3 regions of the Hoeflea sp. 108 genome follow, and region 3 is predicted to be linked to each of the others. Evidence: predicted binding sites of a transcription regulator. Region 3 holds the regulator's gene; each other region holds the start of a gene.
The links. The regulator PhoB, encoded in region 3, activates phosphate uptake and scavenging genes when phosphate is short. The targets are predictions, from matches to a motif close to TGTCATNNANCTGTCAT.
Positions count from the first base shown of each region.

Region 1: the regulator PhoB is predicted to act here: its motif matches at 7,715-7,731, upstream of B015_RS0127545 (esterase-like activity of phytase family protein).
Region 2: the regulator PhoB is predicted to act here: its motif matches at 2,616-2,632, upstream of B015_RS0118345 (DUF1045 domain-containing protein).

Region 1 covers NZ_KB890025.1:339,132-349,076, forward strand. Annotated here, with positions in the region: gene B015_RS31720 (aromatic ring-hydroxylating dioxygenase subunit alpha) at 1-185, opposite strand, end outside; gene gcvA (transcriptional regulator GcvA) at 289-1,173, shown strand; gene B015_RS0127520 (GlxA family transcriptional regulator) at 1,308-2,372, shown strand; gene B015_RS0127525 (sarcosine oxidase subunit gamma family protein) at 2,493-3,020, opposite strand; gene B015_RS0127530 (sarcosine oxidase subunit alpha family protein) at 3,013-5,889, opposite strand; gene B015_RS0127535 (sarcosine oxidase subunit delta) at 5,889-6,149, opposite strand; gene B015_RS0127540 (sarcosine oxidase subunit beta family protein) at 6,218-7,471, opposite strand; gene B015_RS0127545 (esterase-like activity of phytase family protein) at 7,818-9,945, shown strand, end outside.
Region 2 covers NZ_KB890024.1:3,688,020-3,697,964, forward strand. Annotated here, with positions in the region: gene phnD (phosphonate ABC transporter substrate-binding protein) at 1-156, shown strand, start outside; gene phnE (phosphonate ABC transporter, permease protein PhnE) at 230-1,183, shown strand; gene phnE (phosphonate ABC transporter, permease protein PhnE) at 1,186-2,571, shown strand; gene B015_RS0118345 (DUF1045 domain-containing protein) at 2,761-3,468, shown strand; gene B015_RS0118350 (alpha-D-ribose 1-methylphosphonate 5-triphosphate diphosphatase) at 3,470-4,606, shown strand; gene B015_RS0118355 (XRE family transcriptional regulator) at 4,669-5,292, opposite strand; gene B015_RS0118360 (FAD-binding oxidoreductase) at 5,409-6,542, shown strand; gene B015_RS0118365 (ABC transporter substrate-binding protein) at 6,651-8,246, shown strand; gene B015_RS0118370 (serine hydrolase domain-containing protein) at 8,275-9,381, shown strand; gene B015_RS0118375 (hypothetical protein) at 9,387-9,945, opposite strand, start outside.
Region 3 covers NZ_KB890024.1:4,375,746-4,385,690, forward strand. Annotated here, with positions in the region: gene B015_RS0121690 (ATP-binding cassette domain-containing protein) at 1-528, opposite strand, end outside; gene B015_RS0121695 (sugar ABC transporter permease) at 549-1,901, opposite strand; gene xylF (D-xylose ABC transporter substrate-binding protein) at 2,049-3,089, opposite strand; gene B015_RS0121705 (ROK family protein) at 3,334-4,587, shown strand; gene phoB (phosphate regulon transcriptional regulator PhoB) at 5,110-5,799, opposite strand; gene phoU (phosphate signaling complex protein PhoU) at 5,897-6,598, opposite strand; gene pstB (phosphate ABC transporter ATP-binding protein PstB) at 6,637-7,458, opposite strand; gene pstA (phosphate ABC transporter permease PstA) at 7,482-8,798, opposite strand; gene pstC (phosphate ABC transporter permease subunit PstC) at 8,795-9,945, opposite strand, start outside.

The DNA.
Region 1 (9,945 bases), on a different contig from region 3:
GGTGCGCCGCCGACATCGAGCGTCATGTAGTCGCCGGCCTTGGGCAGCTCGACCGAGTGGCCGGCGAAGAACCAGCTGTTGCGGAAAATGCGCGCCTGCTCCTCGGCGAAAATCTCGGGATCGGTATAGAAAGCGCGCGGCAGGCCGTAGCCGGGGCGATAGCCCTGGAGCCAGTGGACGTTCATTGCAGTGCCTCCCAGATGCTGAACTCAGCGGATTGGAACCGTTCTTGCCTGGCCGAGCAAACGCGATTACCTTGGGGGAAGCGCAAGAAAAACTAATGGTGCCATGGCCTCTGCCCGACCGCCCCTTAACTGGCTCCGGGCCTTCGAGGCAGCCGCACGGCTGGGCAGCTTTGCCGCCGCCGGTGCAGAACTGAACGTCACGCCCTCTGCCATCTCCCAGCACATCAGGGCGCTCGAACTCAGGCTCGGCAAGGAGCTGTTCGACCGCCACGCCAATGGGGTCAGGCTCACCGATCGCGGCCGGCGTTATGCCGAGGACCTTGGCCGCGCCTTCGCCCTGATCGACGAGGCGACATCAAGGATTGCCGGGCGCGGCACGCGCGAGATGCTGGTCGTGCATGTGCCGACATCCTTTGCCAGCCAATGGATCGCGCCGCGGCTCGACCTGTTCCGCGCCCAGCATCCGACCATCGACCTCAGGCTCACCGCACTCGACCACGGCGAGGGCAAAGTCGATGCGGCGATCGAGTTCGGCTGGGGCAACTGGCCGAAGCGCGAGGCGACGCTGCTGTTGCGCGACGAGACCTTCCCCGTCTGTGCGCCCGGATATGCCGAGACGCTGAGCTCGCCCGAAGAGCTGAGGGCGCGCGACCTGCTGCATGTTCCCGGCTACGACGAGGACTGGGACACTTGGCTGGCCCATGTCGGCGTCATCGGCATCGACACGTCGGCCGGCTCGTTCTTCGACCAGTCGATCATGGGCATCCGCGCCGCGATCGAAGGCAAGGGCGTGCTGCTTGGTCGTTCGGCATTGGTCGAACGCGAGCTCGCCAGCGGCCTTCTGGTGGCGCCGTTCGAGCAGCGGCTGCAGGGGGCTGGCTCCTATTGGTTCCTGGCCACGCCGCAGAAGGCGAGGACGCCGAAAGTGACGGCTTTCCGTGACTGGCTGTTGAGCATGACCGCACCTGCCGCGACCGTTGGGGGCTGAGCGCGGACTGGCTCAGGCGACCACTGTCGCAAATTGCCATGTTGCATTTTGTGTTGTTTTGCGCCAATTTGTGGTCAGCTGCTTTTGCCGTGGTGTCGAACTCCCGCCATCGCCGCAGGCATCGGGAGAGCCACATGAACGCACCGAGTAAGCATACGGTCTTCAACGTCGGGACCCGTTGGCCCGGCGCTGAAACGACACAGCGTCAGGCTCAACGGCAGCAAGTGACGCAGGCGCCGGCCGAATTCTCGATATTGCTGCTGCAGGGGTTTTCCCAGCTCTGCCTGTCGTCGCTGGTCGAGCCGCTACGGCTCGCCAATGCACTGGCCGGCACGGAACTTTTCAGCTGGAAGCTCGTCAGTCTCGACGGCCATTCGGTGGCAAGCACCAGCGGCATATCGGTCGAGGTATCAGGCAGCTTCGCCGAGGCGGTGAAGGCCTTGCCGTTCGAACCAAAGGCGGCGGTCGCCATCTGCGCCGGTGAAGGTGTGGAACATCACGGTTCGCATGAATTGCGGGCCAGCCTGCGCCGCATCGTCAGGGCGCAGCTGCCGGTCTATGCACTGGGCACCGCGACCTGGCTGCTGGCCGACGCCGGCCTGCTGGGCGAGGCCCGCTGCACGATCCACTGGGGCAAGATGGCGGCCTTGTCCGAGACATTCTACGACTTGGCAATCGACGACGCGCTGTTCGTGCGCGACGGCCAGATCATCACCTGCGCCGGTGAGCTGGCAGCCTTCGACCTCGCCATCGACATCGTGCAGGAGCGCTGCGGCACCGAACTGGCGCGCAGCATCTGCCAGCACGTCACCGCCGACCGTTGGCGTGACGGCGCGGCGTGCCAGTCGGTACCGCCCGGCCTGCGCTACGGCAGCACCGGTAAGAAGCTGTTGCGCATCGTCCAGCTGATGGAGAAGCACCTCGAGGAGCCACTGTCGCTCGAAGATATCTCTGTGCGAGTGTCGCTGTCACGCCGCCAGATCGAGCGCCTGTTCGAGCGTCATCTCGCCACGACCCCGTGGCAGCATTATCTCGGCCTGCGGCTGGCCAAGGCGCGCCAGCTGATCGAGCTGACAGCGATGCCGATCATGGACATAGCGGTTGCGTGCGGCTTCGTCTCGTCGTCGCATTTCTCCAAAAGTTTCCGCGACCACTACAAGGTACTGCCGAGCAAGCTACGGGCAGCAGCGGCGGCATGAAAGTTGGTTCCATAAGATAGATTATGCGACATTTCCATCGGCGCTTGGCCTGCCGCGCCGGGGGTGGTGTCGGGCGACAGGCATGTTCCGTGCCCGGAGTTTCTAGTCGACCAAGTGTGTCTACGCGGCGATGTTGGTTGCTGCTGTCTGCATCCAGGTCCACAGATAGGTCGCAAGCGCCCGGTCGACGTGGATGCGAAGCTTGCCGCCGTGGCGATAGACCACAGCATTTGCGCCGGCAAAAGACAGCGCCGCCGAAGCGCTCGGCGCAGCGGGGTCGAGCGTGGTCGCTCGCGCCACCAGTTCCATCTGGGCTGAACCTTCCACTTCGAACAGGTGGTGGCCGGCATTGACTGGCGTCACTGCGAAGCCATCGGCATGCCAACCAGCTTCGATGCCGGATGTTGCTGCAGAGACAACCAGCAGCCGGTTGCGTGCCACCTGCACCGCATAGGCGTCGCCCCTGGCTTCGCCCAGCGCGCCGATGCCCTTTGCGGGCAGCCCCGATACCGTGCTCCAGGCCTCGAGATTACCGCTCACAAGGTACTGGTTCAGGCCGATGACCGCCCTGGCTTTCAAGCCCGGCGCCTCGATCGTCGCCTCTGCCCAATCCGGAACCACAGTCCATTTCTCGGCGAGATTACGCATTGAGCCGGTCTCCTGAAAGGTCGAAGGCGCAAGGGGCCGCGATGGTGGCGCGCCTGAGCACGCCCAGATGCTGGAGTTCGATGACCTCGCCGTGGCGGGCCGAACCGTCCTCGATCAGCGCGAGCGCGATTGCGTGTCCGAGCGTCGGGCTGAAGTAGCTCGACGTCACGAAGCCCTGGCTCCTGACCTTGCCGCCTTCGCGGACGATGCCATGTGCGCCGGTCGGCAAGGGCTGCTCGCCTTCGGCCACGGCAAGCCCGACCAGTTGCTGGCGCCGGCCTTGCGTCGCCACTTCGGTGAACAGCGACCGCCGTCCGACAAATTCGTTTCGGCGCTTCTGCCGCGGCCCGTCGACGCCAAGGTCGTGTGGCATGGTGGTGCCGTCGGTGTCCTTGCCGATGACGATGTAGCCCTTCTCGGCGCGCAGGATCATCAGGGCCTCAAGGCCGATGGCCACCGCGTCGAGCGGCTTGCCGGCCTGCTGCATCCGCGTCCAAAGCGCTTCGGATCGATCAGCACGGATCGAAATCTCGTAGCTGCGGTCGCCGGTGAAGCTGACGCGTGCCACGCGCACGATCTCGCCTTCGAACCGTCCCTCGGCGATCGCCATATGCGGGAGCGCCGCATCATCGAGATCCACGCCAAGGTCGAGTGCGGCGACCAGCGTTTTCGCCTGTGGACCCGAAGCGGTCAGCGTCGCCCAGTCCGAGGTGGCGTTGTGGACGTAAACTGCGTCGCGGCCGAAACGGTCCTGCCGCCATTCTTCCAGCCGGGCATGGACAGAGGCGACATGCGATGACGAGCAGGACACGATGAAGCGATGCTCGTCGAGCCGCACCAGGATACCATCGTCGAACACGACGCCGTTCTCCGACAGCATGAAGCCATAGCGGCAGCGCCCCGGCTTCAGCGTCGACATGGTGTTGTAGTAGATGAAGTCGACGAATGCGGCCGCCTGCGGGCCGATCACTTCGATCTTGCCCAGCGTCGAACCGTCGAAAAGTGCGACGGACTTGCGGGCGCGCAGCGCCTCGTCCTGGATCGCCTGCCCGGCGTCGACGCCTTTTGCGCCGTAGTGCGCCGGCCGCAGCCAACCGCCATATTCCTGGAAGGTAGCGCCCATCGAGCGATGGATGTTTTCCAGCGGCAACCGGCGGACGGGCGACATCAGTTCGCCCCCTGTAAGACCGGCGAAGCTCGCCAGCGGCACCGGCGTGAAAGGCGGCCGATAGGTCGTGGTGCCGACCTCCGGTACGCTGCGACCGGTGATGCCGGCCATTAGCGCAAGGCCCGCGAGGTTCGAGGTCTTGCCCTGGTCGGTCGCCATGCCCAGCGTGGTGTAGCGCTTGAGATGCTCGACCGAGATGAAGTTCTCCCGCGCCGCGAGCTCGACGTCCTTGGCGGTGACATCGTTCTGGTAGTCGATCCAGATGCGCCCCTTCTGGCCCGGCATCGGCCAGGCCGGCTGGATGCCGCCGGTCGCTTCGTGGCCGGTGCTTCGAGGTGCAGCCTGATCGGCACCGACAGCCTTCGCCGCGCTTTCGAAGACCTCCGACAGCGAAACCGCGCCGGCCAACGCACCTGCAACCGCAATGCCGTCGACGGGATCGCCTGGCAGGAAGGCGGCGCGGGCTTCATGCCAGGCGAGTTTGCCCCTCGCCTGGCAGAACAGGTGGACCGACGGCGTCCAGCCACCCGAGATCGCAACGCAGTCGGCGACAAGCATCGTGCCGTCGTCGAGCAGCACACCCTCGACCCGCATGCGGCCGCGCGCGGCAACCACGCTGCGTCCCGAAAGCAGCTTCACGCCGGCGGGCGCCGCCGGCTGGCCGTCCTTGCGAATGTCGACGAGAGTGATCTCCGCGTCTGCAGCAGCCAGTGCTGCTGCCACCTCATAGGCACTGTCGTTGTTGGTGGCGACGACTATGCGACGACCGGTGAGCACGGCATGGCGGCGCAGGTAGGACAAAGCAGCGTCCGCCGACATGATACCGGGAAGGTCGTTGTTGGCGAAAGGAAGCGGCCGCTCGATGGCGCCGGTGGCGAGCACGATACGGCGCGGCCTGACCCGCCACAGCGTGTCGGGCCGGCTATCGAAATGGCGCTGGTTGAGGCCGACGAGATGATGGTCGTAGATGCCGAAGGCCGTGGTCGAGCCCAGCACGAGATGACCGCCGGCCCTGAGTTCGGCCACTGTCGCCGCACTCCATTCTGCGGCGGGCTTCCCGTCGATCTCACTGTTGCGATGCTGCAGCGAGCCGCCCGGGTTGATCTGGTCGTCGACCAGTATCACCTTTTTGCCTGCCTGCGCGGCGTGCCTCGCAGCAGCGAGACCCGCCGGCCCTGCACCAACCACCAGCACATCGCAATGCCGGTTGATCTGGTCGGCGGCGCCCGGCCTCGTCCAGTCGGCGTCGACGGCGCCCAAGCCGGCCATGGCGCGGATGCGCGGCTCGAACAAGTGCCAGTCCGGCCACATGAAGGTCTTGTAGTAGAAGGCAGCCGGAATGAAGCGCGAGAAGCGGTCGATGAAGGCGTTGCGGTCACTGGCTGCATCGGGTGTGGCGTTGACGCTTCTGGCAGCCAGTCCTTCGCGCGCAGGCTCGGTCGTGGCGCGGGTATTGGGTGTCGCCAGCACGCTGCCGGAGACGTCGACCAGTGCATTCGGCTCCTCGACGCCGGCGCCCCAGATACCGCGCGGACGATGATATTTGAAGCTGCGGCCGACGACCGCCACGTCGGCGGCGAGCAACGCCGAGGCGATGGTGTCGCCCTCGAAGCCCTGCACGGTCCGCCCGTCGAAGCTGAAGCTGATCGGACGCGACCGGTCGATGGCGCTGCCGCCCGAAGAAAGACGCGACGTGACCATCAGGCGTGCTCCCCACCAAGCGAGGTCGAGCCTGACACGGTGTGGCTGACGCTGTCTCGCTCCATGACGAAGAACTCGCCGCAATTCATGTGGACCCAGACCTCGCGCGCCGCACCTTTCGGATTGTTGCGCATGTAGAGATAGCCGGCCCAGCGCTCCGCCGGCACGTCGCCGTCGGGTCTGAGGTTGCCGGCCTCGCCGCCGAAGTGAAACTCGGTCTCGTCGCGTGGACCGCAGAAAGGACAATTGAAGAGCTGCATGTGTCGGGTCCTCGAGCAATTCCAGCGAAAAACGTGAAGCGCTTGTCCGCCCGGAAATCGCGTCAAAACTAATGTGCGATGCCGGAGCCGGCGGCTTCGTCGAGCAGCCGCCCGGTGACGAAGCGGTCGAGATCGAATGGCCGGCTGATGTCGTGATGCCGGCCGGTGGCCAGCAGATGTGCCAGAAGCGTGCCGCCGGCCGGAATGGCCTTGAAGCCACCGGTTCCCCAGCCGCAGTTGAGGAACAGGCCGGGCAGCGGCGACTCGCCGATGATGGGCGAGGAATCAGGCACCACGTCGACGATGCCCGCCCATTGCCGCATCAGCTTGAGCTGGCCAAAAGCCGGGAACATTTCGAGCAGCCCGGCGATCACCCCTTCGAGCGTCGGCAAATTGCCGCGCTGGCCGTAGGACGGGATGCGGTCGAGCGCCCCGCCGATCACCATCTCGCCCTTGTCCGACTGGCTGACATAGACGCCAGGCCCGGGCGACAGCACCACCGTGTCGAGGATCGGCTTGACCGGCTCGGACACACAGGCCTGCAGCGCATAGGAGTTGATCGGCAGGCGGAAGCCGGCCTTGGCCGAAAGCACCGAGGAATGGCCTGCCACCGCCATGCCGATACGCTCGGCGCGCATGGTGCCGCGCGTGGTCTGCACCCCGCGGCAGCGTCCGCCCTCGACGATGAAGTCGGTGACCTCGCAGTTCTGGATGATGTCGACGCCAAGCCGGCTTGCCCCGCGTGCGTAGCCCCAGGCCACCGCATCGTGGCGCGCCGTGCCTGCCCTGCCCTGCCAGACGCCGCCGAAGACGGGAAAGCGCGCATCGGGCTCGAAATTGTAGATCGGCGCGACGCGCCTGACATCCTCCGGCATGTAGAGTTCGGCGTCGGTGCCGTTGATCTGCATGGCGTTGACGGTACGTGCCGCGATCTCCAGCTCGTTCATGCTGTGGCACAGCGTGACCATGCCGCGCTGCGACAGCATGACGTTGTAGTTCAGCTCCTTGGACAGGCCCTCGTAGAGCTTGTGCGCCAGCCCGTAGAGCGCCACGCTCTCAGGGTAATAATAGTTGGAGCGCACCACGGTCGTGTTGCGGCCGGTATTGCCGCCGCCGATCCAGCCCTTTTCAAGCACAGCGACATTGGTGATGCCATGCGCGCGGGCCAGATAATAAGCCGTAGCCAGGCCGTGTCCGCCGCCGCCGATGATGATGGCGTCGTAACTCGCCTTCGGCTCGGGCGACCTCCAGGCCGGCACCCAGCCCTTCTGGCCTGCCAGGCCTTCCTTGAACAGCGAAAAAGCGGAATATCGGCTGGTCATTCGTTCATGTTTCCCGGTGTGGGCCGTACCCTAGGCTCGCCCGGCCAGTGCGAGGCTTGCGCCCCGCTCAACCAGGTCGTGGGTAAGTGCGGCCGAGGCAAGCGAGCTTGCGCGCGATTTCCGGACCTCCCCGATCAGCCCGCGAAACTAGTCGCAGTGTACACCAATGTCTAGATGAGAAAACTCTGTGTTGGAACGCCTGGTGGCAGAATGTCGGCACCGTCGGGCCGCGACGTCCACAGCTGTCACGAAACCATCATCCAGCTGTCATCGCGCTGAAATCTCGCTGCCGCAAACGGGATGCGCAATTCCGTTCAGGCAAAGAGGTTTCACCATGTCAGGCAACATGTCCCGCAAGCTCCTGCTCTTGACCACCGCGCTCGGTGTGTCGGCAGCGCTCCCCGCCAACGCCGCCGAAGTCTTCAACCGCATCGCCACCTTCCCCGTGGCCCAGAATCTGCCCGCCGATGTCGATCAGGCGACGGCCACGTCGTCGGAAATCATTGCGGCCTCCGAGGACGGCATGACGCTGGTCTATTCCGACAGCCCGCTGGGTGCGGTCGGCTTCGTCGACATCACCGATCCCAAGGCGCCGAAGGCTGCCGGCATCGTCAAGATCGAAGGCGAGCCGACCTCGGTGGTCATCGCCGGCGCCAAGGTTCTTGCCGGCGTCAACACGTCGAAGAGCAAGCAGGAGCCGTCTGGCAACCTGACGGTCATCGACCTCGCCTCCAAGAAGATCGACGCCAGCTGCGATCTTGGCGGCCAGCCCGATTCGGTTGCGCTCAGCAAGGACGGCAAGTTCCTCGCCATCGCCATCGAGAACGAGCGCGACGAAGAGCTGAACGACGGCGAGCTGCCGCAGCTTCCCGCAGGCTTCCTCAAGATCGTCTCGCTGAAGGACGGCGCGCCTGACTGCGCCACGATCAAGACCGTCGACATGACCGGCATCGCCAAGATCGCGCCCGAGGATCCGGAGCCGGAATTCGTGTCCTTCAACGACAAGGGCGAGATCGCGGTTACGCTGCAGGAAAATAACCACGTCGCCATTGTCGATGCCGCGACCGGCAAGATCGTGTCGCATTTTTCGGCCGGCGAAGTGACGCTCGAGAAGGTCGACACCAAAAAGGACGGTGCGCTGAACTTCTCCGGCAAGATCGAAAACAGCCCGCGCGAGCCCGATGCCGTGAAGTGGCTTGACGACGACCGCCTCGTCGTCGCCAACGAAGGCGATTACAAGGGCGGCGCCCGCGGCTTCACCATCTTCTCCAGGACGGGCGATGTGCTGTTCGAGTCCGGTCCGTCCTTCGAATACCAGGCAGCAGCGGCCGGCCACTATCCCGAGCACCGCAACAAGAAGGGCATCGAGCCGGAAGGCCTCGAGGTCGCGACCTTCGGTTCCGACAAGCTGATCTTCGTCGCCGCCGAGCGCGCTTCGCTCGTCGGCGTCTACAAGGACACAGGCAAGGAGCCGGAATTCCAGCAACTGCTGCCCTCGGGCGTCGGCCCGGAAGGCCTTGTGGCGATCCCTGAGCGCAACCTGCTCGTCACAGCCAACGAGACCGATCTTGGCAAGGACGGCCTCGTCCGCTCGCATGTCATGGTCTACGAGCGCGCCGAGGGCACTGCCGCCTATCCGCACATCGTCTCGTCCTTCAAGGATGACGGTACGCCGATCGGCTGGGGCGCGCTTTCGGGCCTCGCCGCCGATCCGAAGGAGGCCGGCAAGCTCTACGCCGTGTCCGACTCGGTCTATCGTTCGCAGCCGTCGATCTACACCATCGACGCCACCAGGACCCCTGCCCTGATCACGGCCAAGACCGTCGTCACCCGTGATGGCGCGCCGGCTCAGAAGCTCGACCTCGAAGGCATCGTCTCCGACGGCAAGGATGGCTTCTGGCTGGCCTCGGAAGGCCGTAGCGACAAGTTGGTGCCGCATGCCGTCTACAAGGTCGACGCCAAGGGCGAGATCAAGGAAGAGGTGGCGTTCCCGGCTGAACTGCTCGCCGGCGAGACCCGCTTCGGCCTCGAAGGCATCACGTCAATCGGCGAAGGCGACGACCTGACGCTGGTCATGGCCATGCAGCGCGAATGGGGCGACGATCCCAAGGGGCAGGTCAAGCTGCTCGCCTACAAGCCCAAGGCCAAGGAGTGGTCGGCGGTGCGCTATCCGCTCGAAGCCGCCGAGAAGGGCTGGGTCGGCCTGTCGGAAATCACCGCCCATGACGGCAAGCTCTTCATCATCGAGCGCGACAACCTGATCGGCCAGGAAGCCAAGAACAAGCGCGTCTACTCGGTGGCGCTCGAAGGCTTCAAACCGGTCAAGCTGGGCGGCGAGCTGCCGGTGGTCGAAAAGACGCTGGTGCGCGACCTCGTACCCGACCTCAAGGCCGCGACCAACGGCTATGTCGTCGACAAGGTCGAAGGTTTTGCCATCGACAAGGCGGGCGATGCCTATGTCGTCACTGACAATG
Region 2 (9,945 bases), 690 kb from region 3:
AAGACCAAGTTCAAGGACTACATGATGAAGCTGCCGCAGACCGATCCGGCCTGCTTCTCGGCTATCCAGGGCGGCGACTTCAAGGGCTTCACCGAAGTCACCCCCGAGTTCTACCAGCCCGTGATCGACGCCCGCAAGGCGCAGATCGGCAGCTAAGCCACAAGGCGACACGGACGCGCCGCGAGGTCTCGCGGCGCGTCCCTTTTTATCCGGAATCGGACGGAACACCATGACAATGCCACTCACGGAAGCCGGCCTCGCGGTCGAGCGCCACTGGCGCGAGCTCGCCAGCCGTCGCCGCCTGCACACCATCGGCGGCCTCATCCTGCTGTTCCTCGCCCTTTCCGGCTCGCTGTGGTTTGCGAACGAGTCCAATGCCGGCAAATTCCTCGACCGGCTGCCGCATCTGTTCGATTTCGTCGACCAGTTGATCCCGCGCGACGGCTTCGAAGTCTGGCGCGCCATGTTCGACCTGCCCTCGCCCTATGCCGACGGCAGCCTGAAGTTCGATTACCCCGATGGCCGGATGTACCTGTTCGGCTCGTTCTACCTGCCCGAATACGTCTACAAGATGCTGGAGACGATCAACATCGCGCTGGTCTCGACGCTGATCGGCTTCGCTTTCGGCTTCCTGCTCTGCTTCCTGGCCGCGTCCAACCTCGTCACCCAGCGCTGGCTGCGTTTCTTCGTCCGCCGCTTCCTCGAAATCCTCCGCGCATTTCCCGAGATCGTCATTGCCGGCTTCTTCCTGGCGGTGCTTTCGATGGGCGCGATCCCGGCGATCATCGCAGTGTCCCTGCACACCATCGGCGCATTGGGAAAGCTGTTCTTCGAAGTGGTCGAGAACGCCGACATGAAGGCTGATGAAGGTTTGCGCGCCGTCGGCGGCAATTGGCCCGAGCGCGTCTGGTCCGGCATCGTGCCGCAGGTGATGCCCAACTTCCTCAGCTATGGCCTGCTGCGCCTCGAGATCAACGTCCGCGCCTCGACCATCATCGGCGCTGTCGGCGGCGGCGGCATCGGCGAGGCGCTGCGCCTGTCGATCAGCCGCAACCACGAAGCCAAGACCATCGCCATCATCATCCTCCTGTTCTGCACCATCGTTGCGGTCGACCAGTTCTCGGCCTGGCTGCGCAAGAAGCTGGTCGGCGAACAGGCCTTCGCCTTCGGTCGCGGAGAATAATCATGACCACCCTTTCCATGACCGAAATGCAGGCAATCGCCGACCGTCATCCCGGCGTCTTCTCGGGTTCCTGGCGCAAGAGCTTGATCGGCTGGGCCGTGGGCGCGGGCATCGTCGCCTATCTCGTCTTCGCCTGGTGGTTTTTCGCCGTCGGCGCGGTGCTTGCCGGCGGCAACTGGGGCATCGCCGGCACTTATCTGGCCGACTGGGTCAGCTACGAGGTCCGGCCGCAGGTCGCCTTCCGTCCTGATCGCCTCGACGTCAGCTATCCGCGCTTCTCGTCCTACCGCGCCGACCGCCACCCCGACTGGCTCGACATCACCCAGCCTGCCAGCGCCACCGTGACAGGCAACAAGGCGCCTGCCGACCGCGTCGTTGCCCATATCGGCTCCGGTACGACAATCGACATCGCGCCTGAGCGTATCGTGGTCAGCCATGGCGGCGAAACGCTCGACGTGGCCGTGGTGCCGCTTCAGAGCATCACCGTCACCGGCACCCTGCCCTCATGGGCCGTCCAGAAGACGCCGGGCGCAAAGATCGTCGCCGATTTCGGCTTTACCGGCAGCGTCCAGATCGACGCCGACGACGTCAAGATCCGCCACCGCTTCCTCGGCTGGGAAAACTTCTTCTTCGACGCCAACTCGCCCTTCTGGGGCAAGTCGACGGGTGAAGTCTGGTCGCTGGTCATGTCGAATGACCGCATCGATCCCAAGATGTCGAACGCCGCGCTCGCCTGGGACAACATCGTCAACAACTCGGAATGGCAGCATGGCGACGTCTGGCTGAAGCTTGCCCAGACCATCGTCATGGCCTTCGTCGGCACGCTGTTTGCAAGCCTGCTCGCCTTCCCCCTCGCCTTCATGGCGGCCCGCAACATCACCCGCAACAGCCTCGTCAATCAGGTGACCAAGCGCTTCTTCGACTTCCTGCGCTCGGTCGACATGCTGATCTGGGCGCTGTTTTTCACCCGCGCCTTCGGCCCCGGCCCCATCGCCGGCATCTCGGCCATCTTCGTCACCGACACTGGCACCTTCGGCAAGCTCTACTCCGAGGCGCTGGAAAACATCGACGACAAGCAGCGTGAAGGCATGCGCTCGGTCGGCGCCTCGCCCGCCTCGGTCCAGCGCTACGGCGTGGTGCCGCAGGTGCTGCCGGTGCTGGTCAGCCAGTCGCTCTATTTCTGGGAATCGAACACGCGCTCGGCCACCATCATCGGCGCCGTCGGCGCCGGCGGCATCGGCCTCAAGCTGTGGGAGGCCATGCGCACCAACTCCGACTGGGAGAACGTCGCCTACATGGTGCTGCTGATCCTGGTGGTTGTGTTCATCTTCGACAATATTTCCACCGCATTGCGCCAGCGGCTGATCGGCACCAAGGCCAGCCACTGAACATCTGTGGCCGGCCTTTGCAAAACTGCGAAAGTCGGCCACTACTTCGTCAAACTGTCACGCAAATCATCTATCGGGCTGTCGTCGAGAGCATGATCCCGAAAAATGGGGACGGTTTTCGCATCAGATCATGCTCCAACAATAAGGTTCAGCCCATTTCGAGCGAAATGGGCAGGAGGAAATCGCGCCATGCGCTACGCCATCTATTTCACGCCCGAGCATGACGATCCGCTGTGCCGTATCGCAGCTGGCTGGCTCGGACGCGATGCGTTTGGAGGCGCGGCGATTCCCGCAAAGGCGCATGGCGAATTGTCGGCCGCCGAGGTTGCGTTCCACACCGCCGCCGCGCGCCGCTACGGCTTCCACGCCACGCTGAAGGCGCCGTTCCGGCTTGCCGACGGCGTCAGCGAAAAGGCGCTGGTCGATGCGGTCGACGCCTTTTCCGCCGGCACCGAACCCTTCGACATTCCGCGCCTGAAGCTCACCCAGATCGACGGCTTCTTCGCCCTCGTCCCGGAAGAGCAGTTGCCCGAACTGAACGATTTCGCAGCGGAAGTGGTAAAAGCCTTCGAACCGCACCGCGCGCCGCTGTCCGACGCCGAGGTTGCCCGCCGCAACCCCGATGCGTTGACGCCCCAGGAATGCCGTTATCTCAGCCAGTGGGGCTATCCATACGTCTTCGACGCCTTCCGTTTTCACATGACCATGACCGGCCGCGTCGCCGCCGAAGAGGCTCTGCGCGTCCGTGCCGCCATCGAACAATGCCTGGGCAACGTGCTCGACAAGCCGGTGCCCGTCGCCGGGCTCGCCATCTTCGTCGAGCCGACCGCCGGCGCCCCCTTCGAGGTGCTGAGCTACCACGCCCTGGGCAAGCAAGCCGAGAGAAAGACCGCCTGAGATGACCGACCTTGTACTGAAAAACGCCCGCATCGTGCTCGCCGACGAGGTGATCGACGGCTCCATCGTCGTCCGCGACGGCAAGATCGCCGAAATCTCGACCGGCCCAAGCGCCATCGGCGAGGACATGGGCGGCGATTTCGTCATCCCGGGCCTTGTCGAGCTGCACACCGATCACCTCGAAGGCCATTACGCGCCGCGCCCGCGCGTGCGCTGGAATCCGATCGCCTCGGTGCTCGCCCATGACGCCCAGGTGGCGACCGCCGGCATCACCACTGTCTTCGACGCGCTGCGCGTCGGCATGGACGAGGATGCGGAGATGGGAGCGGCCGACATGCGCAAGCTGGCCGACGCCATCGAAGACAGCGTGCGCGCCGATCGCGTCCGCGCCGACCACTTCATCCACCTGCGCTGCGAAGTCTCCGCTGCCGACTGCCTCGCCGGCTTCGCCCATTTCGACGGCGACGACCGCGTCAGGCTCGCCTCGCTGATGGACCATGCACCGGGCCAGCGCCAGTTCGTCGATCTCGAGACCTACGCCTACTACTACCAGCGCAAGCTGAAGCTCAACGACGTCGAATTCCAGGCGTTCTGCGACAAGCGCATGGGTGATTCGGCCCGCAATTCGTCACCCAACCGCAATGCCATCTCGGCAGCCTGCCATGCGCGCGGCATCGTTCTGGCGAGCCATGACGACGCCACCTCCGCCCATGTCGACGAGGCGATCGCGCAGGGTATCCGCGTCGCCGAGTTCCCGACCACGCTCGAGGCAGCCAATGCTTCGAAGGGCGCCGGCCTCGGCGTGCTGATGGGCGCGCCCAACGTCATGCGCGGCGCCTCGCATTCGGGCAACGTCTCGGCCCGCACGCTCGCCGAGCAGGGCCTGCTCGACATCCTGTCGTCGGATTACATCCCCTTCAGCCTGATCCAGTCGGCCTTCTTCCTCGGCGAAGTCGTCGAGGGCATCTCGCTGCCGCAGGCGGTCGCCATGGTGTCCAAGAATCCGGCCGATGCGGTGGGCCTCACCGACCGCGGCGTGATCGAGGCCGGCCGCCGCGCCGACCTGGTGCGCGTCCGCGTCGACGAGCATGTGCCTGTGGTCCGCACCGTCTGGCGCGAAGGCCGCCGCGTCGCCTGATTTTCAGCTGCCGTTCAACGAACAAGACGCAGTGCATCCGCCCGGATGCGCTGCGTTTTCGCCTACGAGCCCAGCGCTTCGACGTCGTTGAGGCCGATCAGCGTCTTTTCCATGTCGGGCTCCTCGCCCGAGCAGATGCACAGCATCTCGGCATCGCCCTCGCCCACCGACAGATAGGCATGGCCCATGGTCGAGTCGATGTAGACACTCTCGCCTTCCTTGAGCCGGAGCGGCGCATACTGGTCGGTGTGGAGCTCGATCTCGCCCTTGAGCACGATCAGGAACTCTTCGCCGGCGTGGCGGGTCAGTGGCCCGAATTCTTCGAGTGTACGTGCCCTGGCATTGGCCAGGATCGGCACCATGCGCTTTTTCACCAGATCGGTGGCGAGGTAATAATAGTCGTAGTTGCGGGTCAGCTGGCGCAGCGTGTTGGCCTTTGATGTGACCGAGCGGCGCGTGCGCGCCATTGGTTGCCGGACTGCTCCACTCAGCAACTCGGTCACATGGATGCCCAGCCCGCTGCATATCTGCAGCAGCTTGTCATAGCTCAGCGACATCTGGTCGTTCTCGACCTTGGACAGGGTCGAAACCGCAACGCCGGTCAGGTGACTGACATCCTGCAGCGTCCAACCATGCTGTTTTCTGAGGCTTCGAAGGCAGTCGCCGAGATTGGGCTGTTCCGACATGGACGTCTCCATCATCTGCCTTAGCTATTCCAACTCCACAGCCATCGCAACAATCACCAAGAATTTTCCTATACGCTAAATATTGACCGTATCGGAAATTGATTTTACGAATGGCTATGCAGTCAGACTCCCAAGCCAAAAAAGTCATCGTCATCGGCGGCGGCATCGCCGGCCTCTCCCTCGCTGCCTGCGTGCAGCGATGGGCCGAAGTCACGGTGATCGAACGCGAAACCCAGCTCGGCTACCACGCCAGCGGACGCTCCGCGGCGCTGTTTTCCGAGACCTACGGCAATGCGCTGGTGCGGGCGCTGTCGGTCGCAAGCCGCCAGGCGATCATCGACGGCGGCTTTGTCGAGCACGACCGCGGCGCCGTGCATTTCGGCGGCCCCGACGATGGCGAGACCATCGACCGGATGGCCGAGGAGCAACGCGCCCTGGTGCCGAGCGTGCGCCGGCTGAGCCCCGCCGAGGTCAGCGCGCTCGTTCCCGCCATTGCCCCCGAGCTCACCTGCGGCGGCGTGTTCGAGCCCGACGCCAAGGACATCGACACCGGCAAGATGGTGCAGGCCCAGGCCACGGCCCTCAAGGCAGCCGGCGGCAGGATCGTCACCGGCGCGGACGTGCTCGAAATCAAGCGCACGCCTGATGGCTTCCGCGTCGTCACCGCGTCAGGCATCCATGAGGCCGACATCGTCGTCAACGCCGCGGGCGCCTGGGTCGACGTCATTGCCGAACGTTCGGGACTGTCAGGCCTCGGCTTCAAGCCCAAGCGCCGCACCGCCTTCCTGTTCGACCCGCCCGAAGGCATCGACGCCCGCAAATGGCCGCTGGTGGTCGACCTGCACGAACGCTTCTATTTCAAGCCGGACGCCGGACGGCTGATCGGCTCGCTTGCCGACGAGACCGACACCGAGCCTTGCGATGCCTATCCAGAGGACATCGACATCGCCACCGCCGCCTACAACATCGAGGAAGCCACAGGACTGGCCGTCGGCCGCCCGCAGACGCCCTGGGCCGGCTTGCGCACCTTCTCGCCCGACCGCAGCCCGGTGGCCGGCTTCGATCCGCGCCTGCCCGGCTTCTTCTGGCTCGGAGGCCAGGGCGGCTACGGCTTCCAGGTATCGCTGACGCTGGCACGGCTGTCGTCGTCGCTGATGCACGGCGAGCCCATCCCCGCCGACCTGGCCGATCTCGGCATCAGCTACGGCGCCTTGTCGCCGGAGCGGTTCCTGCAGGCACCTCATGCGTAGCGGAAACGCCACGAGGTTTGACACGATCCATTCCGCAATCGGTTGGCGCGGGGGAGGAGAACCACCGCGCGGTTACGTCAACTTGAAACACCATCAGGAAACTCCGCGATGAAATCCTTGGGTATTTTGCGTACGGCGCTTGTCGCCTCGACCATCCTTTTCGCCGGCCAGGCCTATGCCAAGACGCTGGTCTACTGCTCGGAGGCGAGCCCCGAAACTTTCAACCCGATGCTGACGGTGGCGGACTCGACCATGGACGCCGCAGCCAAGACGATCTTCAATCGCCTCGTCGAGTTCAAGCCGGGCACCACTGAAGTCGGGCCCGCGCTGGCAGAGAAATGGGACGTGTCGGAAGACGGCAAGGTCTACACCTTCCATCTGCGCAAGGGCGTGAAGTTCCACTCCAACGAGACTTTCACCCCGACCCGCGACTTCAACGCCGACGACGTGCTCTACACCTTTAACCGCCAGCGCGACGCCAACAATCCGTACCACAAGCTGGCAAACGGCACCTACGAGTACTTCAACGGTCTCGGCATGGGCTCGATGATCGCAAACATCGAGAAGGTCGACGACTACACGGTGCGCTTCACACTGAACGAGGCGAACGTCACCTTCCTCGCAGGCATAGCGCTCGACTACCTCTCCATCCTGTCGCTCGAACAGACCGAAAAGATGGTCGCCGCCGGCACGCCCGATGTCATCGAGCAGCACCCGGTCGGCACCGGTCCGTTCATCCTGCAGGCCTACCAGCAGGACGCCCAGATCCGTTATGTCGCCAACAAGGACTACTGGAACGGCGCCCCCAAGATCGACACGCTGATCTTCGCCATCACGCCGGAGCCGGTCGTCCGCGTCACCCGCGTCAAGGCCAACGAGTGCCAGGTCGCGGCCCCGCCGCCGGCGGCAGCCCTTGCCGAACTCAAGGACAATCCCGACATCGACATTCTCAGCCAGCCGGGCCAGAACATCGGCTCCGTCGGCTTCAACACCGAGCACAAGCCGCTGGGCGACGTGCGCGTGCGCACCGCACTTGCCAAGGCGATCAACCGGCAGGCAATCGTCGAGGCGGTCTACCAGGGCGCAGGCAGCCTCGCCGGCAGCATGGTGCCGCCGATGCAGCTGGGTGCGGTCACTGATGCGGCCATCGACTACGATCCGGAAGGCGCCAGGAAGCTGCTTCAGGAAGCAGGCCTCGACGCCGGCACCAACATCAAGCTCTGGGCCATGCCGGTCTCGCGGCCCTACAACCCCAACGCCCGCCGCATGGCCGAGATGATCCAGGCCGACTGGGCCGCCGTCGGCGTGAAGTCCGAGGTCGTCACCTTCGAGTGGGGCGAGTATCTGACCCGCACCGGCAAGGGCGAGCACGACGCCTATCTGCTCGGCGGCTCGAGCGACAATGGCGATCCCGACAACATGCTGTCCTTCTCGTTTGCCTGCGACGGCGTGAAGGGCGGCTCGAACCGTTCGCGCTGGTGCAACCCCGAGTTCGACAAGCTGCTCGCGGCCGGCCGCGTCACGTCCGACCCCGAGAAGCGCGCCGAAATCTACCGCAAGGCGCAGGCGATCCTGAAGGCCGAGGTGCCGGAAGCGCCAATCGCCCACTCGGTGGTCTCGATCCCGGTGCGCAAGAGCGTGCTCAACTACGTGATGGATCCGTTCGGCCGGCAGAACTTCGCCGCCGTCGACATCGCCGAATAAGGCGACAGGAACCGGAGGGCAGACCGTAATGCTTGAAAAACTGAACCGTCTGCTCGAAGCCTACCGCGCCGATGGCGCGGTAGGCGCCTCCCTCGCCTTCTCGCTTGGCGATGGCGACACGATCACCGTCACGTCGGGTCTTGCCGACAGGGCGACGGGCGCGCCTGTCACGCCGGACCGGCTGTTCAAGATCGGCAGCTGCACCAAGACCTTCGTGGCGGCAGCACTGATGAAGCTGGTCGAGGACGGCAAGGCCGAACTCGATGCACCCATATCGAGCTGGTTCCCCGACCTGCCGCGATCGGGCGAAGTGACGGTGCTTCAACTGGTCAACCATCGCGGTGGCCTGCCGGAATTCGAATACGACATCCCGATGGACCCGAGCCGCAGCTGGACGCCGGCGCAGCTGGTCGAGCTTGCCTTCGGCGTCGGCGGCCAGACGGCCCCGGGCGGCCCTGCCGTCTACAACAACACCGGCTATGTGCTGGCCGGCATGCTGATCGAGGCGGCATCGGGCCTCACGCTGGGCGAATATGTGCGAAGGAAAGTGCTCGAGCCGCTTGGCCTCAAGGACACCTGGTCGCCGGCAACGGAAAGCTTCCCGGAAGCGCGCATGGTCAGGGGCTATTACCATCGGCCGAAGCCAGCCACGGGCGCCAGCTCGGCACTGGCCGAGGGCGGCGAGATGTGGCGCATGGACGGCGTGCTGCCCTATTCCGACGCGTTGCAGGATTCTTCCGACAGCTTCCCCTACTCGGGCGCCTATGGCTGCGGCGACATGGTCGCGACGCCAAGCGATCTCGTCGGCTTCATGAAAGGGCTGTTCGACGGCCGGCTGCTGCCTGCTCCGCTGCTCGTCACCATGAAGGACGGCCGCACCAAGGTGAGCTATCCCGGCACGCGCCTGCGCGAAACCGGCGCCGGGCTCATCGCCAGCGAATATGCCGGGCGCCTCGTTCTCGGCCACCAGGGCAGCATCCCGGGCTACGTCACCGTCATGGAACATGACCCCGTGTCCCGGCTGACCATTGCCATGACCAGCAATGCCGGCTCGGGCAACAGGCTGTCCTTCTATGCCAGTGGCATCCACCCGGTCGTCGACCGGGCCATCGGGATCATCCTGCAGGAAATCTAGGACGTTCAGACGCCGAGGCTGGCGGCCACCTGGCGCAGGTCGATGACCAGCTCGGATGTCACCTCCAGCGCGCGGTCTTCGCGCGCTGGAGCTTCATTTGCCGGCCGGTGCGCGGCAATCGCCTCGTCGCGTGCGTGGATCAGCGTCGCGATCTCGTCGCGGAACAGCGCGAACGCCGCCGCCAGCCAGCGATTGACCAGATAGGACGACCGGGCGAAATGCGGGTCGAAGCGCGGCAAAAGCGCGATCGTGCCCTCCGCATCGAGCCACTCATCGCCGACCACCCACTGGTTGACGGTGAACAGCCTGAGCAGGCGGCCATAAGGATCGACACCGATCGCCGCGAGGTGATGAACCGGCCCGCCCGCTCCGTTGGGTCGCACGAAGCAATGGAAATGCCCATGCTCGGCCAGACCTTCCTGCGGCGGATGGCTGTGGTAGTACCATTGCGCGCCCGTCTCCGGATCGAACACGTCGCCCGCGGGAAAGTGCTCCCAGACGGCAACGGACTTGGCGTCGCGCAGCGTCTCGAGCAGCACGTTGCTGCCCGACTTGGCCAGCACA
Region 3 (9,945 bases):
TGCCGCCGTCGGCTCGTCCATGATCAGGATGCGCGCGTTGAACAGGATGGCGCGTGCGATCGCCACCGACTGGCGCTGGCCGCCCGACAGCTTGCTCACCGGCTCCTTGAAACGCTGGAAGCGTGGGTTGAGCCGGCCCATCACCTTGCGCGCCTCGGCCTCCATGGCGACGTCGTCGAGCGTGCCGTAGGCGGTCATGATCTCGCGACCGAGGAAAAGGTTGGCGGCGGCGTCAACATTGTCGGCCAGCGCCAGCGTCTGGTAGATCGTCTCGATGCCGTATTTCTTGGCGTCGCGCGGATTGGCGATCTGTGCCTCCTCGCCATTGACGAAGATCGCGCCGCCGTCGCGCTTGTAGGCGCCCGACAGGATCTTGATCAGCGTCGACTTGCCGGCGCCATTGTGGCCGAGAAGAGCAACCACCTCGCCGGGATAAAGATCGACCGAGGCATCGTCGACGGCGCGGATGCCGCCGAAGGCGATGGAGATGTTCTTGAGGTCGACGAGCGGGATACGGGTCTGTTCCATGATCTTGGTTCCCGATTTCGTTAGACGCGCTTGCGATAGAGCGTGTCGAGCCACACGGCCACGACCAGCACCATGCCGACGACGATGTTCTGCAGCGGCGAGTCGATGTTGAGCAGCACCATGCCCGACTGCAGCGACTGCATCAGCAGCGCGCCCAGCATGGCACCTGCAACCGTGCCGGAACCGCCGGCCAGCGAGGTGCCGCCGATGACAGCCGCAGCGATCACCAGGAGCTCATCCAGCGTGCCCAGCGAATTGGTCGCCGAGTTCAGGCGGGCGCTGGAGACCGCGGCGCTGATTGCAGCCAGGACGCCCATGATCATGAACACCTTCATGGTGATCCAGCGCGTGTTGATACCGGCAAGATTGGCAGCTTCAGGATTGCCGCCGATGGCAAAGACATAGCGGCCGAAGCGGGTGCGATTGGTGACAAAGGTCATGATGATGCCCACCGCCACCGCGATCAGCACGGGAATGGCAATGCCATGGGCGATGAACAGCCCGCCTTCGGGGATGGCGATGCCGTTGGTCTCGGCATATTTGCGCACGATCCCGACGGGCCAGGGATAAGAATTGGCAATCCACACCGCGCCCATGATCACGCCGCAGGTGACGGCGCCGAGAAATGCCTCGGCCCAGAGCGGTCGTAACGGGAACTTGAAACGCTTGCGTTGCTGGCGGCCGTTCATCAGCGCGAGGATCACGGCAAGGCACGCGACAAGGCCGATGATCCAGCTCCACGTCGCGCCGATGGCCCCCTGCGGACCGCCGCCCATGAGCTGGAAGTTCGCATCGAGCGGAGCGATCGTCTGGCCTGACGTGACCCACCAGGCAGCGCCGCGCCAGATCAGCAGTCCGCCCAGCGTCACGATGAAGGCGGGAACCTCCATATAGGCGATGACGAACCCCTGGAGCGCGCCGATCACAAGGCCGAGCGCGATGCCGATGAGGAGCGCGAGCGCCCAGATCCACGGATTGCCGAGTTCGAGACCGACGGCCTTTACCAGGAAATGCACCTGGGCGAAGCCCATCACCATGCCGATCAGGCCTTCGGCCGAGCCGACCGACAGGTCGATGTTGCGCATGACGATGACCAGAACCATGCCGGTGGCCATGATGGCCACAGCGGAAGCCTGAACCGACAGGTTCCACAGGTTGCGGAAGGTGAGGAAGGTGCGGCTGTCGAAATCGAACGGATTGACGCCCAGGCGCAGGCTCGAAATCACCTGCAGCCCCACCCAGATCAGCAGCAGCGCGCCGATCATGCCGAGCATGCGGGTGTCGATCTCAGTCGCTTTGAGAAAGCGTCCGACCAGGCTGAGCTCGGTCGTTCGCGCGCGGTCAGCCGGCGCGTTGGAAGTCGTGTCTGTCATTGCTACCTCCCAACCGGGTGGCCGTCTCCGCGGCAGCCGGTGTGCGCATGATAGGGGCAATCCGCCATGTCATGAAGCGGGCGCTTTTTGAAAAACGCCGCGGCTCCATCGGGGCCGCGGCGTTCGACCGAACAGGTCTGATAGGTGTTAGTTGCAGGCAGCGACCGAACCGGCGGCCACGCCCTGGCAAACGACGTCCTTGCCAACCCAGCCGGCATCGATGACGACGTTGAGGTTGTCCTTGGTGATCGCAACCGGCGTCAGGAACACCGAGTTCAGCTCGAGGCCGCCGGGCGTCTTGAACTTGGTGACGTTGGCAACCTCTTCCATCTTCTTGCCGTCGGCAAGCTGCGAGGCGATTTCAGCCGCGTTCTTGCCGAGTTCGCGCGCATCCTTCCACACCGACACGGTCTGGGTGCCGAGTGCGATGCGGTTGAGAGCGGCATGATCGCCGTCCTGGCCCGAGACCGGCACCGAGCCGGCAAGACCCTGTGCCTGGAGGGCTGCGATCGCGCCGCCGGCGGTGCCGTCGTTCGATGCCACCACCGCGTCGACCTTGTTGTCGTTGGCGGTCAGGAACTGCTCCATATTCTTCTGGGCATTGGCCGGCAGCCAGCCGTCGGTATAGGCCTCGCCGACATTCTTGATCTTGCCGCCGTCGATGGCTTCCTTCAGCACTTCCATCTGGCCGGCGAACAGGAAGTCGGCGTTCGGATCGGCACCGCTGCCCTTGATGAAGACGTAGTTGCCTTCAGGCTTGGCGGCGAACACGCCCTTGGCCTGCAGGCGACCGACTTCCTTGTTGTCGAAGGTCAGGTAGAAGGCGTCCTTGTTCTCGATCAGGCGATCGTAGCCGACGACAGGGATACCCTCGGCGACCGCCTTGTCGACGGCCGGGCCGATGGCCGAAGCGTCCTGCGCCAGGATGATCAGGGCGTTGGCGCCCTGCGAGATCAGGCTTTCGACGTCGGTGAGCTGCTTGGCCGGCGACGACTGGGCATCAGCCGAGATGTACTTGTCGCCGGCGGCCTCGATGGCCGCCTTCATGGCAGCTTCGTCGGTCTTCCAGCGCTCTTCCTGGAAGTTCGACCACGAAACGCCGATAACCTTGTCCTTCGCCTCGGCGACTGCCGCAAGCGACATCGACATGGCGACACCCGCCAGAATGGCGGTTGTAAATTTCCTCATAGTTTCCTCCCTGCGCCCAACGGGCGCGCTTCTGCGGTAGCCCTTGGAGAAGCTCATTTTTTCGAGCCTCGAAAAAATAGTGACTCAGCCATTGTCGGCTGTCAACATGGTTTCACCATGCCTTGCTAATTTTTTCGAGCGCCGAAATAAATAAAGACAATTTGCGCCGGCTCTGGCAGGATAAGAATGCGCTGGCGACTGCCCCTTAAGAAAGGCAGCGTTCCACCGGGAGGAAGACGCACACATGTCGGTCGGCATACGTCACGACGATCTGAGACGGCGCAACCGCGCCATGGTTATATCGGCAGTCCGGCGAGCAAGCCAGCCCTCGCGCACCGAGATCGCGGCCGTCACCGGGCTCAGCCACTCGACCATCTCGACCATATCCTCCGACCTCATAGCCGAAGGCATCCTTGCCGAGGCCAAGGGTGGCGAACAGTCGCCGATGAAGCGCGGCCGGCCCCAGGTGGGCCTGGCGCTCGAAGCCGACGCCGCCTCGGTTGTTGCCGTCGTCCTGTCGCTCAACCACCTGTCGGCTTCGGTCATCGACTATGCCGGCAACCAGATCGTCGAGGAGACCCGACGGCTGGTCACCCAGCGACTGCCCGCCAAGGCGCTGGTCGACGAATGCGTCGCCATCGTGCGTCAGGTCATCGCGCGCAGCGGGCGCCCGCAAGCGTCAGTACTGCGCATCGCGCTGGCCATCCAGGGCACCACGGATGCCGGCGCCCGCAAGCTCCTGTGGTCGCCGATTACCCCACATGACGACATCCAGTTCGCCGACAGGCTCGAGCGCGAATTCGGTGTGACGGTGACCGTCGAAAACGACTGCAACATGATCGCCGAGGCCCTGCACTGGCGCGACCCGGCGCGCTATCGCGACGACTTTATCGCCATCCTGCTTTCCCACGGCATTGGCATGGGCCTGGTCATCAAGGGCGAGTTGTTCACCGGCACGCAATCGTCGGGCGCCGAGTTCGGCCATATGGTCCACCGCCCCGACGGAGCGTTGTGCCGCTGCGGCCGCCGCGGCTGCATCGAGGCCTATGCCGGCAATTATGCGATCTGGCGCAACGCCCGGCTCGGCGACGAAAACGCCGAGCCGCTGGCCGACCTCTCCGACGAGGACATCAAGGCGCTCGCCGACGCCGCGCGCGACCATGACGGCCCCGAGCGCGAGGCCTTCCGCAAGGCGGGCGAGGCAATCGGTTTCGGCCTCGGCTCGATGTTCGCGCTGTTCGACCCCGCCCCCCTCGCCTTCGTCGGTGTCGGCGCCACCGCCTTCGACATCATGGAGCCGTATGTGCGCTCGGCCATCGCCAAGACGGCCGGCGGCACGCACTCCAAGGCGATCTCTTTCGACACCGAGCCGAACGAGGTCCCCCTGATCCGCGAAGGCTGCACCATGCGCGCCCTGCTCTATGTCGACGAGGAAGTCTTTGCGGCGGGCTCGGTGCCGCGGCGGGCCGAGGCAGACATTCCGCTCAAGGACATTTGATTTCGGCCGTCGCAATTAAGACGATCGCCGCGACCATACTGCCGTGCTAGACGACAGTCCGCGACCGCCCTTGAAAGGCCCAGCCTGGCAAAGAGGCGGAACCAACCCTGGAACCGACGTGTCGTCCGTTTCGGAGACGTTGCGATGACCAGTCTGCTGCGTAACATCCTGGCCGGCGTAGGCCTTTTGTGTGCCTCATCGTTTTCAGCATCAGCCACCCCGAACCCCATGCCGCTTGTCGCGGGAGATTCGGCAATGGTCATTCCCATTGCCCAGGGCTGCGGGGCGGGAGGCTGGCGAGGGCCATATGGCGGATGCCGCTATGGGCGTGTCGTACACCGTGCACGTCACGCTTACGGGTGCCCTCCGGGCTATTGGCGCGGCCCATACGGCCATTGCCGCAATACGCCGTATCACGGGCGGTTGCCATATGGCGGATGGCGCTGACCGCCCGCTGCGCGAACGTCTGATCATGTTCGATAAGCCGGCGAGCCAAATTTAACTGTCTCGCCGGCCGGGCGCCTAATCCTCGCGGATGGCGTAGCCGGCACCGCGGATGGTGCGGATCACGTCGGGCATGCGGCCGTTGTTGACCGCCTTGCGCAGGCGCCCGACATGCACGTCCACGGTGCGTTCGTCGATATAGATCGTCTCGCCCCAGACATTGTCGAGCAACTGGCTGCGCGAGAACACGCGGCCCGGATGCCGCATCATGAACTCGAGCAGGCGGAACTCTGTCGGCCCGAGCTTGATCTCGCTCTTCTTGCGGTAGACCCGGTGCGACTCGCGGTCGAGCAGGATGTCGCCGACCTTGAGGATGGACGACAGCACCTCGGGCTTGGCCCTGCGCAGCAGAGCCTTCACCCGCGCCATGAACTCAGGCGTCGAGAACGGCTTCACCAGATAGTCGTCGGCACCGGTCGACAACCCGCGCACCCGGTCGCTTTCCTCGCCGCGTGCCGTCAGCATGATGATCGGCAGCCGCTCGGTCTCCGGGCGCATCCTCAGCCTGCGGCACAGCTCGATGCCGGACAATGCGGGCACCATCCAGTCGAGCACCAGCAGGTCGGGAACGTTTTCCTGCAGACGGATTTCGGCCTCGTCGCCACGGGTGACGACCTCGACCTGATAGCCTTCGGATTCGAGATTGTAGCGAAGCAGCACGCCCAGCGGCTCTTCGTCTTCAACGACCATGACCTTTGGAGCGATCATCGCCTGTACCTTGTCCTTGCGCACGGCCCGATCAGGACCATGCGCTGGTTTAACCTATGCAGCGCCCCCGCGCCAAACGCATGCGGTGCGGAAGTTCTCAGTTCGAAACCGTCGTGGTTTCGTCGACCTTGGGCCGATTGAGCGGAAGCTGCTCGCCGGTCACCACGAAATAGGCGTTCTCGGCGATATTGGTCACATGGTCGCCGATGCGTTCGAGGTTCTTGGCGCAGAACAGCAGATGGGTGCAGGCCGTGATGTTGCGCGGATCTTCCATCATGTAGGTCAGGAGTTCGCGGAACACGGCATTGTACTGGATGTCGATCTTCTGGTCGTCGATGCGCAGGCCTTTCAGGCCTTCCGGCTGACGCGCCACATAGAGGTCGACCACGCCACGCACCTGTCCCAGCACCAGCTGCGACATGGCATCGATCGAGTGCGCCAGGTTGCGCGGCGTCGGCATCTGGCCGACGGCGCCGACGCGCTTGGCTATGTTCTTGGCAAGATCGCCGATGCGCTCGAGATCGCCAGCCATGCGGATGGCGCCGACCACGGCGCGCAGATCCTGCGCCATCGGCTGGCGCTTGGCGATCAGCGTGATGGCTGCGTTGTCGAGCTCACGCTGCTTGGCGTCCATGATCGCGTCGTCGGCGATCACGTTCTGGGCCATCGCCTGGTCGGACGACAGCAATGCCCGGATGGCGCCCGCGACCATCGAACCGGCGAGATCGCCCATGTCGCGGATGAGCTGGTCGACATGCTTGAGTTCTTCGTCGAAGGACCGGACTGTATGATCGCCCATGATCGTTTCCTCGTCTGCTTACTGTACGCGACGATCACTCAGCCGAAGCGGCCGGTGATGTAGTCCTGCGTCCGCTTGTCGTCTGGATTGGTGAACATCTTGTCCGTCGGCCCCTCCTCAACGAGGTAGCCGAGGTGGAACATCGCCGTCCGCTGCGACACGCGCGCCGCCTGCTGCATCGAGTGGGTGACGATGACGATGGTGTAGTTCTCGCGCAATTCGTCGATCAGTTCCTCCACCTTGGCGGTGGCGATCGGATCGAGTGCCGAACATGGCTCGTCCATCAGGATGACCTCGGGCGAAACCGCAATGGCGCGGGCAATGCACAGGCGCTGCTGCTGGCCACCCGACAGACCGGTGCCCGGCTCGTGCAGGCGATCCTTCACCTCGTTCCAAAGCGCCGCCTTGTGCAAACTCTGCTCGACGATCTTGTCGAGATCGGCCTTCGACCTGGCGAGGCCATGGATGCGCGGGCCGTAGGCGACATTCTCGTAGATCGACTTCGGGAACGGGTTCGGCTTCTGGAACACCATGCCGACGCGGGCACGCAGTTCGACCACGTCGATCTTGGGATCGTAGATGTCCTCGCTGTCGAGCGTGATCTTGCCGCCGACGCGGGCTGCGTCGATCGTGTCGTTCATGCGGTTGAGGCAGCGCAGGAAGGTCGACTTGCCGCAGCCCGACGGGCCGATCAGCGCCGTCACCTGGTTCTGGCGGACGTCGAGGTCCACGCCGAAGAGCGCCTGCTTCTCGCCGTAGTGCACGGTCACCTTGTCGCCGCGCATCTTGATGATTTCGTTCGGTTTGTTCATCTCGGCTGTCACCGCGTCTTCGAGGGTTTTCTCGCTCATGATGTTCATAGCAGGGTGCTCCTTGTCCACGTCTACCAGCGACGCTCGAAACGGCGGCGCAGGACGATGGCGACGATGTTCATGGCCATGAGGAAGATCAAAAGGATGATGATGGCGCCCGACATGCGTTCGACAAAGGCGCGTTCGGCCTCGTTCGCCCACATGTAGATCTGAACCGGCAGCGCCGTCGCCGGATCGAAGGGGGTCTTCGGATAATCGGCAACGAAGGCGACCATGCCGATCAGCAGCAGCGGCGCCGTCTCGCCGAGCGCACGCGCCAGTCCGATGATCGTGCCGGTCAGGATGCCGGGAGCGGCAAGCGGCAGGATGTGCTGGAACACCATCTGCATCTTCGACGCGCCGAGGCCGAGCGCCGCTGCGCGGATCGACGGCGGCACTGCGGCAAGTGCCGCACGCGTCGCAATGATGATCGTCGGCAGTGTCATCAGCGTCAGCACCAGGCCGCCGACGAAGGAAGCCGAGCGTGGCAGGCCGAGGAAATTGACGAAGACAGCCAGGCCGAGCAGACCGAAGACGATCGACGGCACGGCCGCGAGGTTGTTGATGTTGACCTCGATCAGGTCGGTGAAGCGGCTCTTCTTGGCAAACTCTTCGAGGTAGATCGAGGCGGCGACGCCGATCGGCAGCGCCAGGAGCAGCACGATCACCATCATGTAGAACGAGCCGATGATGGCGACGCCCACGCCTGAGGTTTCGGGCCGGCTCGATGCGCCGAACGTGAACAGGCCGGTGTTGAAGTGCTCGCTCATGGCGCCTTCGGCCTTGAGCTTGTTCATCCACTCGACCTGCTGGTCCGACACCTTGCGGCGGCTTTCCGGCACGGTCAGGTCGATCTGGCCCTTGTAGGCGGAGTCGAGATTGGCGGCTGCCAGGATGTCCACGCTCTGCGTCGTGCCGATGATCGAGGGGTCGGCCATCACGATCGAGCGCAGCTGGACGCGCGATCCTTCTGACAGGAAGCCCTTGAGCTTGCGCACGGCGGCCTTGTCGCTCGGGTCGATGCCAAGCTTGGCGATCAGCGCGGTCTCGGCGAGCTTGGGATAGTTCGCCGTGATCAGCACGTTCGGATCGGTCGCCCGCTTGTTCTCGGGATCGATGATCTTGGGGTCGAATTCGACCTGTAGCGTCACCGTCGCCTGCCAGAAGGCAGTATAGCCCTTGGAGACGATCGAGGTCAGCATGATTGCCAGGAACACCAGGCCGACAGCGATCGCCAGCACGCCGTAGAGGCGGAAGCGGCGTTCGGCGGCATAGCGCTTCTTGAGGCCGATGTCGCGGCGCGCGGGCGCGGCGGACGTGGTCAGCGTGTCGAGCGAAATGTCGGTCATTCGTACTGCTCCCGGTACTTCCGGACGATGTAGAGCGCGACGATGTTCATCACCAAGGTCAGCGCGAAGAGTGTGATGCCGAGCGCGAAGGCCACCAGCGTCTGCGGCGTATTGAACTCAAGGTCGCCGGTCAGCTGGTTGACGATCTTGACCGTGATGGTGGTCATCGCCTCGAAGGGATTGAGCGTCAGGTTCGCCGCCACGCCCGCCGCCAGCACCACGATCATCGTTTCGCCGATGGCGCGCGAGGCGGTGAGCAGGATGGCGCCGACGATGCCCGGCAGCGCGGCTGGGAGGATGACGCGCTTGATCGTTTCCGAGCGCGTGGCGCCGAGGCCGAGCGAGCCGTCGCGCATGGCGCGGGGCACGGCGGTGATGATGTCGTCGGAGAGCGACGAGACGACAGGGATGAGCATCACGCCCATCACCAGGCCGGCGGTCAGGATCGACTGCGCCTGGATGAAGGGGGTGCCGCCGGCAAGGGCAGCCGAGATGTCACGCAGGAAGGGTCCGAGCGTGACGAGCGCGAAGATACCGTAGACGATGGTCGGGATGCCGGCGAGCAGCTCAAGCGCCGGCTTGACCACCGCGCGTACCTTAGGGGCGGCGTATTCGGACATGTAGACCGCCGACATCAGGCCGATCGGCACGGCGACGAGCAGCGCGACAAGAGCGATATAGAGCGTGCCGGCGAGAAGCGGGATCAGGCCGAACTGGCCCTCTGCACCACCGGAGCCCGCTGCAGCAAAGCGCGGATCCCAGACGGTGCCGAAGAAGAAGTTGGTAAGCGGCACCTTCTCGAAGAAGGCGATGGTCTGGAACAGCATCGACAAGACGATGCCGATGGTCGTGAGGATCGCGAGCGTGGAGGCGCCGAGCAGGGCCCACAGCATGATCTTCTCGACATTGTTGCGGGCACGGGCACGCGGGCTGATGCGGCTGAGACCGTAGACCGAGCCGACCGCGGCGAGCCCGATCGAGATGATGGCGGCGATCCAGTTCATCCGGTCGGAGATGCGATTGGCATCCGCTGCGATCGGGATCATGTAGTCCTGGGTGTCAGGCGCCAGCGCCACGCCCTTCTCTGCGAGCTTGGGCTGGAGTTCGGCGAAGCTCGAAGGCAGCGCGCCAAGCGTCTGCGCGTCCA